2 regions of the Corynebacterium lehmanniae genome follow, and region 1 is predicted to be linked to the other one. Evidence: predicted binding sites of a transcription regulator. Region 1 holds the regulator's gene; the other holds the start of a gene.
What was found. The regulator LexA, encoded in region 1, represses DNA repair genes until DNA is damaged. The targets are predictions, from matches to a motif close to CGAACANNTGTTCG.
Positions count from the first base shown of each region.

Region 1 (5,019 bases):
GCTACATCGACGCGATGCGGATCCGGTTGGAGGACATGCGCCTAGATCCGGACCGCGACGCCGACCGGCAGTCCGTGATTGATTCGGTGAAGGCTTACTTGGCGCAGCGTATGAAGTCCTTGCCTGCGGGCCGGACAAAGACCAAGGCCTACAAGGACATCTTGTGGCTGATTGAGGAGCTGCGGGTGAGCCTGTTTGCGCAGCGGCTGGGCACGCCGAGACCGGTGAGCCAGCGTCGCATTGAGAAGAAGATTGACGCGCTGCGTTAGCGCCGTGGCCGCAGGCTAGAAGTCTTCGCGGTCGCGGCGGCGCATGAGCCGGATTTCGGATTCGAAGTCGTCCGCACTCTCGAACGACTTGTACACGGACGCGAAGCGCAGGTACGCCACCTCGTCGAGGGCACGCAGCGGTTCGAGGACGGCCAGACCGATCTCGTGGGCGGGCACCTGCGAGCTGCCCTGCGCGCGCACAGTCTCTTCCACTTCTTGGGCCAGACGCTTCAATGCGTCGTCGGTGACATCGCGGCCCTGGCATGCTCTGCGCACGCCGACGATGAGTTTGTCGCGGTCGAACGGTTCGCTCACGCCGTTGCGTTTCACAACAGTGAGGACGGCCTTTTCCACTGTGGTGAAACGCCCCCCGCACTCGGTGCACTCTCTGCGGCGGCGAATTGCTGAGCCGGCTTCGACCAGCCGCGAGTCAGTCACACGAGATTGCTCGTTGTGGCAAAAAGGACAAAACATGGTCTTCCACCCCCAGAGTTTTCAAGGCTTGGCGTAGCCGTGAGTCTACGCCCTGCCTAGCGCGCAGTTGCCGCCACAGCCGAATGAGCCGCCTGGCCGCTGGACATGGACGAAGGATCCTCTGTTTGCGCCGAGAAAACACCGCCGAATGCCGAACCGATAAGCAGCGCCGCAGTCATGCACACGCCGAGCAGGAGCGTATCGCGCGTCTCGTGCCGTGTTTCGAACGCGTTCACATTGGAGGAACCGTCAAGACTCCCCTTGGCAGATGAGCGAGCATCCGTTCGATGAGAGCCGGAAATCGCTCGAACACCGGCGCCGCCTGTTCGACGCTTCGGCGCGGAATCAACATCCCAGACTTCTGCCGGAGGGACCACAGATGCGGCTCCGGTGCGTCCAACTAATGTGTTGTGTACTGGATTGATTGCAACTGACATGGTGTGTCTCCCTTCTTTCTGCGGCACACTCTACGTTCGGCACCGACACGCTCGAACGTTCTAACGTTCATTTGTTCGAATACGCTTACGTGTTCGATTTATAGCATCACGTTCGATACGTGTCCACCCAATGCTTGCGCCCATCGAACATGAGTGCCCTATCTGGTAGGTTCGTAGGCGCACAACGCCACCGAGTCCAAGGAGAACGTCATGGCACGAAAGAAGTCCGATCCAGGCAACCCGGATTACAACGCGCTGTCAGACCGCCAGCGCCGGATCCTCCAGGTCATCCAAGACGCTGTGGTCCTGCGTGGCTACCCGCCGAGCATCCGCGAGATCGGTGACGCGGCCGGGCTGCAGTCCACCTCATCTGTCGCATACCAGCTCAAAGAGCTGGAGAAGAAGGGATTCCTCCGCCGCGACCCGAACAAGCCCCGCGCCGTGGACTTGCGCCAAATGCCGGAAGCCGGCCGAAAGAAGCGCAAGCCGCAAGAGGCGAAGCCGGAAGATTCTGGCAATGCCCGCTACGTGCCGGTAGTCGGACAGATTGCCGCGGGTGCCCCGATCCTCGCCGAGGAAAACGTGGACACCTACTACCCCCTGCCCGAGGAGCTGCTCGGTGACGGCGATGTGTTCATGCTCAAGGTCGTCGGCGAATCCATGCGCGACGCCGGCATCCTCGACGGCGACTGGGTGGTTGTCCGCTCCCAGCCGAACGCCGAGGAGGGCGAGTTCGTCGCGGCGTTGCTCGACGGTGAGGCGACGGTCAAGGAGTTCCATCGCGACTCCACCGGTGTGTGGCTGTTGCCCCACAACGATGCCTTCGAGCCGATTAAGGGCGACGAAGCGGAGATCATGGGGCGTGTCATCTCGGTGTTCCGTACGCTGTAGTCGGTGCGTTTGCATCGAGCAGCCGCAGCCCCACAGACCGGAAATCACATAGCGACAAGCGCAGGAGATCGATGTACGCCGAGGAGCGTAGACGCCAAATCGCGTCTTTGACCGCAGTTGAAGGCCGCGTCAACGTCACTGAGTTGGCGCAGCGCTTCGACGTCACCGCGGAGACCATCCGCCGTGACCTTTCGGCATTGCACGACGAAGGCGCTGTGCACCGCGTCCACGGCGGCGCGGTGGCGAGCCAGTCTTACCGCTCGACGGAAATTCCGCTGGATACGCGTCAGCGCGCCTCCCTTGCCGCTAAAGCCGCGATTGCGGAAACCGCGCTGCAGTTCGTGCCGGATGCGCAAAGTTGCACCATCTTTTTGGACTCGGGCACGACGATCAGCAGCCTGGGCAAGCGTCTGGCGGAGACCCGCGGGGACCGGGAGTACTCGGTGGTGACCAACTCCATCCCCACTGCATTGGAGCTGAGCGATTCCGGATTGCACGATGTGCAGCTTCTCGGCGGCTCAGTCCGGCCGATCAGTCAGGCAGTCGTCGGCAGTACCGCGCTTCGCACCCTCGCTCTGTTGCGCGCCGACGTGGCGTTCGTGGGCACCAACGCGTTGTCCATCGGCCACGGCCTGTCCACTGTGGACGCCAAGGAGGCGGCGGTGAAGGCCGCGATGGTCACCAACGCCCGCAGGGTTGTCGTGTTGTGCGACTCCACGAAGCTGGGCAACGACTATGTGGTCAGCTTCGCGCCGCTTACGGACGTCGACGTGGTGATCACCGACGCCGAAGCGCCCTCCGCGTTCGTGGACGAACTGCGCTCGCACGGTATCGAGGTCGTGCTCGCGCAACCCCAGTAACCCTCGGGGCGCCACCCGACGTCTTCCACAGGGGCGTTCTTTGACTTTCTGCGCGAAAATGGTGGCACCTTCGCATGCATGCGACCTACACTCGTTGCAGACCTGAATGAAAAACAACGGAAAGGACACCCGAATGGCTTCCAAGACTGTGAAGGTCGGTTCCACCGTCGGGCTGCACGCTCGCCCGGCCACGGTGATCGCAGATGCTGCCGGCGAGTACGACGACGAGATCCTGCTGACGCTTGTCGGCGGCGACGAGGACGACGAGACCGATGCCGCATCCTCGCTGATGATCATGGCGATGGGCGCGGAGCACGGCGACGAGGTCACTGTCACTTCCGACAACGCCGATGCCGTGGAGAAGATTGCGGCGCTGATCGAGCAGAACCTCGACGAGGAGTAAGCGCTTTTCGCTTTACGACGAGCTAACGCCCGGGCACACGTCGCCCGGGCGTTTTCGCGTGCAGCAAGTACCGGACGCTAGAACGTCGACGGCTTCGGCACCTCGAAGTCCTTGCGGTACTGCCCCTCCCCCAAGGTGTCGTACGCCCAACGCATCAGCGGGTAGATCACGATGATGCCGACGGAGCCCAGCGCGATGCCTTCCAGCGTTACAGCGCCCACATCGAGAGTGAGGTTGCCGATGCCCACAATCAGCGCGACCGCGGCCGCGGTGAGGTTCGCGGGATCGGTGAAGTCCACCTTGTTGTCCTGCCAGATACGCACGCCCAGCATGCCGATGAGCCCGTAGAGCACCAGGCACGCGCCGCCGAGCACGCCGGCGGGGATGGTGAAGATCACGGCACCGAACTTCGGGATGAACGCCAGCACAATCGCAAACGCGGCGGCGACCCAATACGCTGCGGTGGAGTACACCTTCGTCGCCGCCATCACGCCAATGTTCTCGGCGTAGGTGGTGGTGCCGGACCCGCCGAAGCCGCCGGCGAGCGTGGTGGCGATACCGTCGCCGATCAGCGCGCGACCCTGCATGTCGTCGAGGTTGCGTCCAGTCATCTCGGATACGGCCTTGACGTGGCCGACGTTCTCCGCGATCAGCACGACCAGCACCGGCAGGGTCACCAGCACGGCGGAGACGTGGAACTCCGGGCGGTGGAACTGCGGCAGGCCGATCCACGGGGCGTCGGCGATCGTTTGCAGTGCGTCCTCACCCAAGCCGCCCGTCAAGGCCGCGAACAGCCAGCCGACGAGCACGCCGATGAGGATGGATAGACGCGAGAGCAGGCCGCGGGTGGCCACGGTGACCACCACAACCGTCAGCAGCGTTACCGCCGCGACCCAGGGTTGGGTTTCCACGTTCGACACCGCGGTCGGCGCCAGGTTGAAGCCGATGAGCGCGACGATGGCGCCGGTGACCACGGGCGGCATCACCGCGTCGATGACGCGTTTGCCCGCCCATTCAACGACGATGCCGACAAGGATGAGCGCCACACCGGTCAGCAGCACCCCGCCCAGCTGCGCGCCGACGCCATACTGCTGCGAAGCCGTCAGCGGAGCGATAAAGGCGAAGGACGAACCCAGGTAGCTGGGCACTTTATTGCGGGTGATCAGCAAGAAGATGATGGTGCCCAGGCCGGAGAACAGCAGCGTGGTGTTCACCGGGAATCCGGTCAGGGTGGGCACCAGCAGTGTGGCTCCGAACATTGCAACCACGTGCTGCATGCCGATGCCGATGGTGCGCGGCCAGCTCAGCCGCTCGTCCGGGGCGACAACAGCCCCGGGGCGCACTGTGCGCCCGTCTCCGTGAATGGTCCAGCCGAAAGTGTTAGTCACGAAATGCCATTATCACCCCTCCACTGATTTTTCCTGTGCCGGGGGTGCCTGGCGGGCAAAGTAGATAGCTCTCAGTGTGGCCTTGCTATTTTGAGCACCATGGAAATCATTGTGCGCCCCACCGCCGAAGAAGTAGGCGTGTCCGCAGCCGACATCATCGAACCGTTCGTGCGAAGCGGCGCGACCCTCGGCCTGGCCACGGGTTCGACCCCGACCCCCACGTACATGGAGTTGATCCGCCGCCACCGCGAGGAAGGCTTGAGCTTCGCGCAGTGCGACGCGTTCCTCCTGGACGAG
Region 1 is NZ_CP170998.1:646,740-651,758, reverse strand. It holds gene hrpA (ATP-dependent RNA helicase HrpA) at 1-269, shown strand, start outside; gene nrdR (transcriptional regulator NrdR) at 285-743, opposite strand; gene ACF3NP_RS03105 (hypothetical protein) at 800-1,180, opposite strand; gene lexA (transcriptional repressor LexA) at 1,391-2,071, shown strand; gene ACF3NP_RS03095 (DeoR/GlpR family DNA-binding transcription regulator) at 2,143-2,931, shown strand; gene ACF3NP_RS03090 (HPr family phosphocarrier protein) at 3,065-3,334, shown strand; gene ACF3NP_RS03085 (solute carrier family 23 protein) at 3,412-4,722, opposite strand; gene nagB (glucosamine-6-phosphate deaminase) at 4,822-5,019, shown strand, end outside.

Region 2 (5,019 bases), 180 kb from region 1:
TCCGGCTCCATGAACGCCTCGTCGATGGACAGCTGCTCCACCACGTCCACGTGCCTGCCGATTACCTCGAACACCCGCCGCGACGCCGCCACGTAGACCGGCCTGCGCGGCGCCACTAGCACCGCCTTCGACCCCACCAGGCGCGCCGCCCGGTGCGTCGGCATCGCTGAGCGCGCCCCGTACTTGCGTGCCTCGTAGCTGGCGCCTGCGACCACGCCGCGGCCCGTTACTCCCGCCACCAGCACTGGGCGTCCTTTGAGCGTCGGCCGGGTCAGCTGCTCGCAGGAGGCGTAGAACGCATCCATGTCGATGTGCAGCACCCAGCGGTTCATGTCCACCACTGTGCACCACCGGGACCGCCTAGTTCCAATCTCCTCACCCGGCGAACGAATCTCCGGTGACGTACTCCATCCGCCTCGGCTGCTTTCGATTACGCGAGACGAACCGGGCACCGTTTTTGAACGTGAAGAACAAGTCGCTCCCCTGGCGCTCGATGGTGATCACTCCGTGGCTCACCTGGGAGTGGCAGCTCGAGCACAGCGGGATCAGGTTGTCCAAGTCGGTCATGCCTCCGTGCTCCCACTCCTTTATGTGGTGCATCTCTATGAAGCGCCTATGCGAACATCCAGGCATGGCGCACTGATACCCCCAGATCGCGAGCAGTGCCTGCACCTGGCCGTCTGTAGCGAACCTCCGCGAACGTCCGACGCGGATAGTCAGTCCCGTGTCATCCAGCAAGTGCAAACGCACCATCGCATTAGCGAGGTAGCTGCGCACGTCCTCAGAACAGGCCGAGCGGTTTTCCGGCATCCAGCACTGACCTTGCTGATTCACCATGAGGTTAACCTGCACGCCAGGGCTACGAAGCGGACTCCTTGGGTTTGCACGGACCATATCGATCATTGACAACAACGCCCCGTACACATCCTGTTTTTCTGGAGGCCCGTAGCGCGACACCGAACGCGCGATGTCGTCCATGGTGATCTTCGTGCGCTTGCGTGGAGCGCGGTCCTGCTCCGACGGGACGGCGTCTTCGGCGGCAGCTGCGTCGTCGATAAGCTTCTGCACCTTCTCCGAATCCTGCAGATCATCCGGGTCCACATCCTCGAGACCGAAACTGGCCAACTGCGCCACCTTCAGCGCAGTCAGGAGCTTTTGGCCGGCTACCGCCGGAAGCCTCGCCTCGAAGGCGAGCATGCCGTCGTCGCACTCGCGGGCGCGAGCGAAAGGTTCAGTCGGGTCCTCCTCTTTGGGCCTTGCCCCGGCGAGCAAAAGCTGAAGATCAGCAAACGACATGCTCAGCGCGAGCTCGACGTACTGCTCCTCGTTGTACTCATCCAGGTACCGGAGAAGGAAGCGAACTGTCGAATACGGCATCACCCCCGATTCGAATGCGTCGTACAAACGCCTGAACTTCCTCAGCCCCCGCGCCACGCGCACATACTCGAATGCTGTGGCCTCCGGGAGGTTGAGCTCGGTACGCAACCACGTTGCCGTCGACCTCTCCCCGTACTGCTCCGCGAGCCCTTGTTCGTCGAACTGTCCCACCGCATCGAGCATTAGCGCCCGGTGGTGATTGGCCGACAATTGATTGCATTTGATCTGGTCCTCGAGCACCTCTGCCGACAGACCACCCGTTCGGCCTTCCGTACGTTCGTCCACCGCAATTGTCATGGTTAATCCCCTCACTCATGAACATTGACACCTTTATAGAACGCTCATGTGTTCGAGTCAAGGGTTTTGCAGAAAATGTTCACTGAAGTGGACAATGCATGCGACTTAACTAATTTTGAGCGTCGAACATAGAAGCCTTTCACTATGCAGCTGCATAGTGGGTGTCTCCCCGGAGCGCCCGCTTGAGCCGCGCGAAACTATGCCGCTGCATAGTGGGTGTGTCCCCAAAGTTGGTCAGAAAACTATGCAGCTGCATAAGCGGTTCCACCCATACGCCCCCACACACGCCCCGAAAGACTATGCAGCTGCATAGTGGATACCCCGCTCCGCACACCCCGGGAGACTATGCCACTGCATAGTGGGTGTCTACCCAAAGTTGGTCAGAAAAACTATGCAGCTGCATAGTCGCCTCCCCCTCGGACGCCCCACACGACCCCCCACGACCACGCCAGAAACTATGCCGCTGCATAGTGTCCACAAACATGCTGACCCTGCTCAGCGCGAAGAAAGGAGCCCCACTCTGCACGAGTGAGGCTCCAGCCTAACCTTCCAGCCTTAGCTGTCCTTCCGAACAGTGGCGGTCACGCCGTCGACGATGTCGTGGCCCTCGACGGGCTCGGTGACCACGTCGAAGGACGTCGCCAGGGTCTCGGCGGCGATGTGGTCCGCGTGGGTGCGGGCCCACGCTTCCCTCTCAGCCGGCACGGCCAGCACCACGGCGATGCGGTCGGAGACCTCGAAGCCCTCGTGCTTGCGGGCGTCCTGCAGGCCGCGGATCACGTCTGCGGCCCAGCCCTCGGCCTCGAGTTCCTCGGTGACCTCGGTGTCGAGGACGACCAAGCCGACGGTGCCATCGGCGTCGACACGCGCGGTGCTCTCCGGGTTCTCCGCCACCAGTCGCTCGGTGTAAAGCTCCGGGGTGAGTACGATGTCGCCGTCGACCACCACGTCGTCGCCTCGGCGCTCGTAGTTGCCGGCCTTGACGTTCTTGATGGCGCGCTGCACGTCTCGGCCCAGCGACGGGCCAGCCACCTTCGCGTTGACCACGACTTCGAAGGATCCGGCGGAGTCAACGTCGTCAGTCAAAACGACGTCCTTCACGTTCACCTCGTCGCGGATGGTGGAGCGGAACGGCTCAAGCTTGGCGGAATCCGGCAGCGCGACGGTGAGCTTCGGCAGAGGCAGGCGGTTGCGCAGCTTGTTCGCCTTTCGCACTGACGACGCCGCAGAGCAGACCGCGCGGGTCGCATCCATGGCGGCGACCAGGTCAGCGTCGGCCGGCAGCTCGGTCGCCTGCGGGTAATCCGTCAGGTGCACCGAACGGCCTCCGGTAAGCCCGCGCCAGATCACCTCGGAGACGTACGGAAGTAGCGGCGCCACCGCGCGGGAGACGACCTCGAGCACCGTGTAGAGGGTGTTGAACGCCTCCGGGTGCGCCTCCTGGCCCTCCCAAAAACGGTCGCGGGAGCGGCGCACGTACCAGTTGGTCAACGTGTCGGCGTAACGGCGCACCTCGTCGCAGGCGTCGGCGATGCGCGTGTCGTCCAACGCCTCCCCCACTGCTGCGACCAGGTCGTGCGTCTTGGCCAGGATGTAGCGGTCGAGCACGTTATCCGAGTCCACGGACCACTGCGCGTCCTCCGAGGAGTACAGCTGCAGGAACGTGTAGGCGTTCCAGATCGGCAGCAGCGCGTGGCGCACTCCCTCGCGGATGCCTTGCTCGGTGACGATCAGGTTGCCGCCGCGCAAGATCGGCGAGGACATGAGGAACCAGCGCATGGCGTCGGAGCCGTCGCGGTCGAAGACCTCCATGACGTCCGGGTAGTTGCCCTTCGACTTGGACATCTTCAGACCATCGGAGCCCAGCACGATGCCGTGGGCGACAACCTTCTTGAACGCGACGCGGTCGAAAAGCGCGGTGGACATGACGTGCTGGAGGTAGAACCAGCCGCGCGTCTGGCCGGAGTACTCCACGATGAAGTCGGCCGGCTGGCGGGTCTCAAACTCTTCGCGGTTCTCAAACGGGTAGTGGTACTGCGCGAACGGCATGGAGCCGGACTCGAACCAGCAGTCCAGCACGTCCGGCACGCGGCGCATCATGGACTTACCGGTCGGGTCGTCCGGGTTCGGTCGCACCAGCTCGTCGATGTGCGGGCGGTGCAGGGACTTCGGACGAGTGCCAAAGTCGCGCTCCAGCTCATCCAGGGAACCGTAGACGTCCACGCGCGGGTACTCCGGGTTGTCGGAGACCCACGCCGGCACCGGCGAGCCCCAGTAGCGGGTGCGGGAGATGTTCCAGTCGCGCGCGCCCTCAAGCCACTTTCCAAACTGGCCGTCGCGGATGTGCGACGGGATCCACTCGATCTCCTGGTTCAGCTCCACCATCCGGTCGCGGAACTCGGTGACCTTCACAAACCAGGCCGGCAGCGCCATGTAGATCAGCGGTTCGCCGGAGCGCCAGGAGTGCGGGTAGGAGTGCACGATGGTCTGGTCGCGCAGCACGCGGCCCTTGGCGCGCAGGTCGCGGATGATGTCGCGGTTGGCGTCGAAGACCAGCTTGCCCTCGTACTCCGGCACCAGCGAGGTGAACTTGCCGTCGGCGTCGACGGGGATGACCAGGTCGATGCCGTATTCCTGGCAGGTGAGCATGTCGTCCTCACCGAAGGCGGGTGCCTGGTGGACCACGCCGGTGCCGTCCTCGGTGGTCACGTAGTCCGCGTTGAGGATCATGAACGCGTTGTCGTGGTCGCGGAAGTAGTCGAAGACCGGCTCGTATTCCAGGCCCTCCAGCTGCGCGCCGAGATAGGTGGCTACGACCTCGTACTCGCCGAGCTCCTTCGCATAGGCGCCGAGCAGATTCGTCGCCAAGAGCAATTGCTTATCGACGAAACCTTCGGCCCCGTCCGCACCGACCTTAACCAACGAGTACTCCACCTCGGGGTGGACCGCGAGGGCCAAGTTGGACGGCAAGGTCCACGGGGTCGTGGTCCAGGCGATAGCGGAGGCGTCGTGAAGCTCAGGGTGCTCGGCCCAGGTCTTCTCCGCCGCGTAGCCTGCGCGCCCGCCTGTAAACGGCAGGGTGACGGTAACGGTGGGGTCCTGGCGGTCGCGGTAGGAGTCGTCCAGGCGGGTCTCCTGGTTGGACAGCGGAGTGTGCTCGGCCCAGGAGTACGGCAGGACGCGGAAGCCCTGGTAGATCAGGCCCTTGTCGTAGAGCTCCTTGAACGCCCACATGACGGACTCCATGTACTCCGGGTCCATGGTCTTGTAGCCGTTTTCGAAGTCCACCCAGCGAGCCTGGCGGGTGACGTAGTCCTCCCACTCGCCCGCGTAGTGCATGACGGA
Region 2 is NZ_CP170998.1:466,470-471,488, reverse strand. It holds gene ACF3NP_RS02260 (DNA polymerase IV) at 1-332, opposite strand, end outside; gene ACF3NP_RS02255 (HNH endonuclease signature motif containing protein) at 376-1,674, opposite strand; gene ileS (isoleucine--tRNA ligase) at 2,230-5,019, opposite strand, start outside.
Region 2: ACF3NP_RS02255 (HNH endonuclease signature motif containing protein) is a predicted target of LexA. The motif match lies at 1,716-1,729, and genes of this name have one in related genera.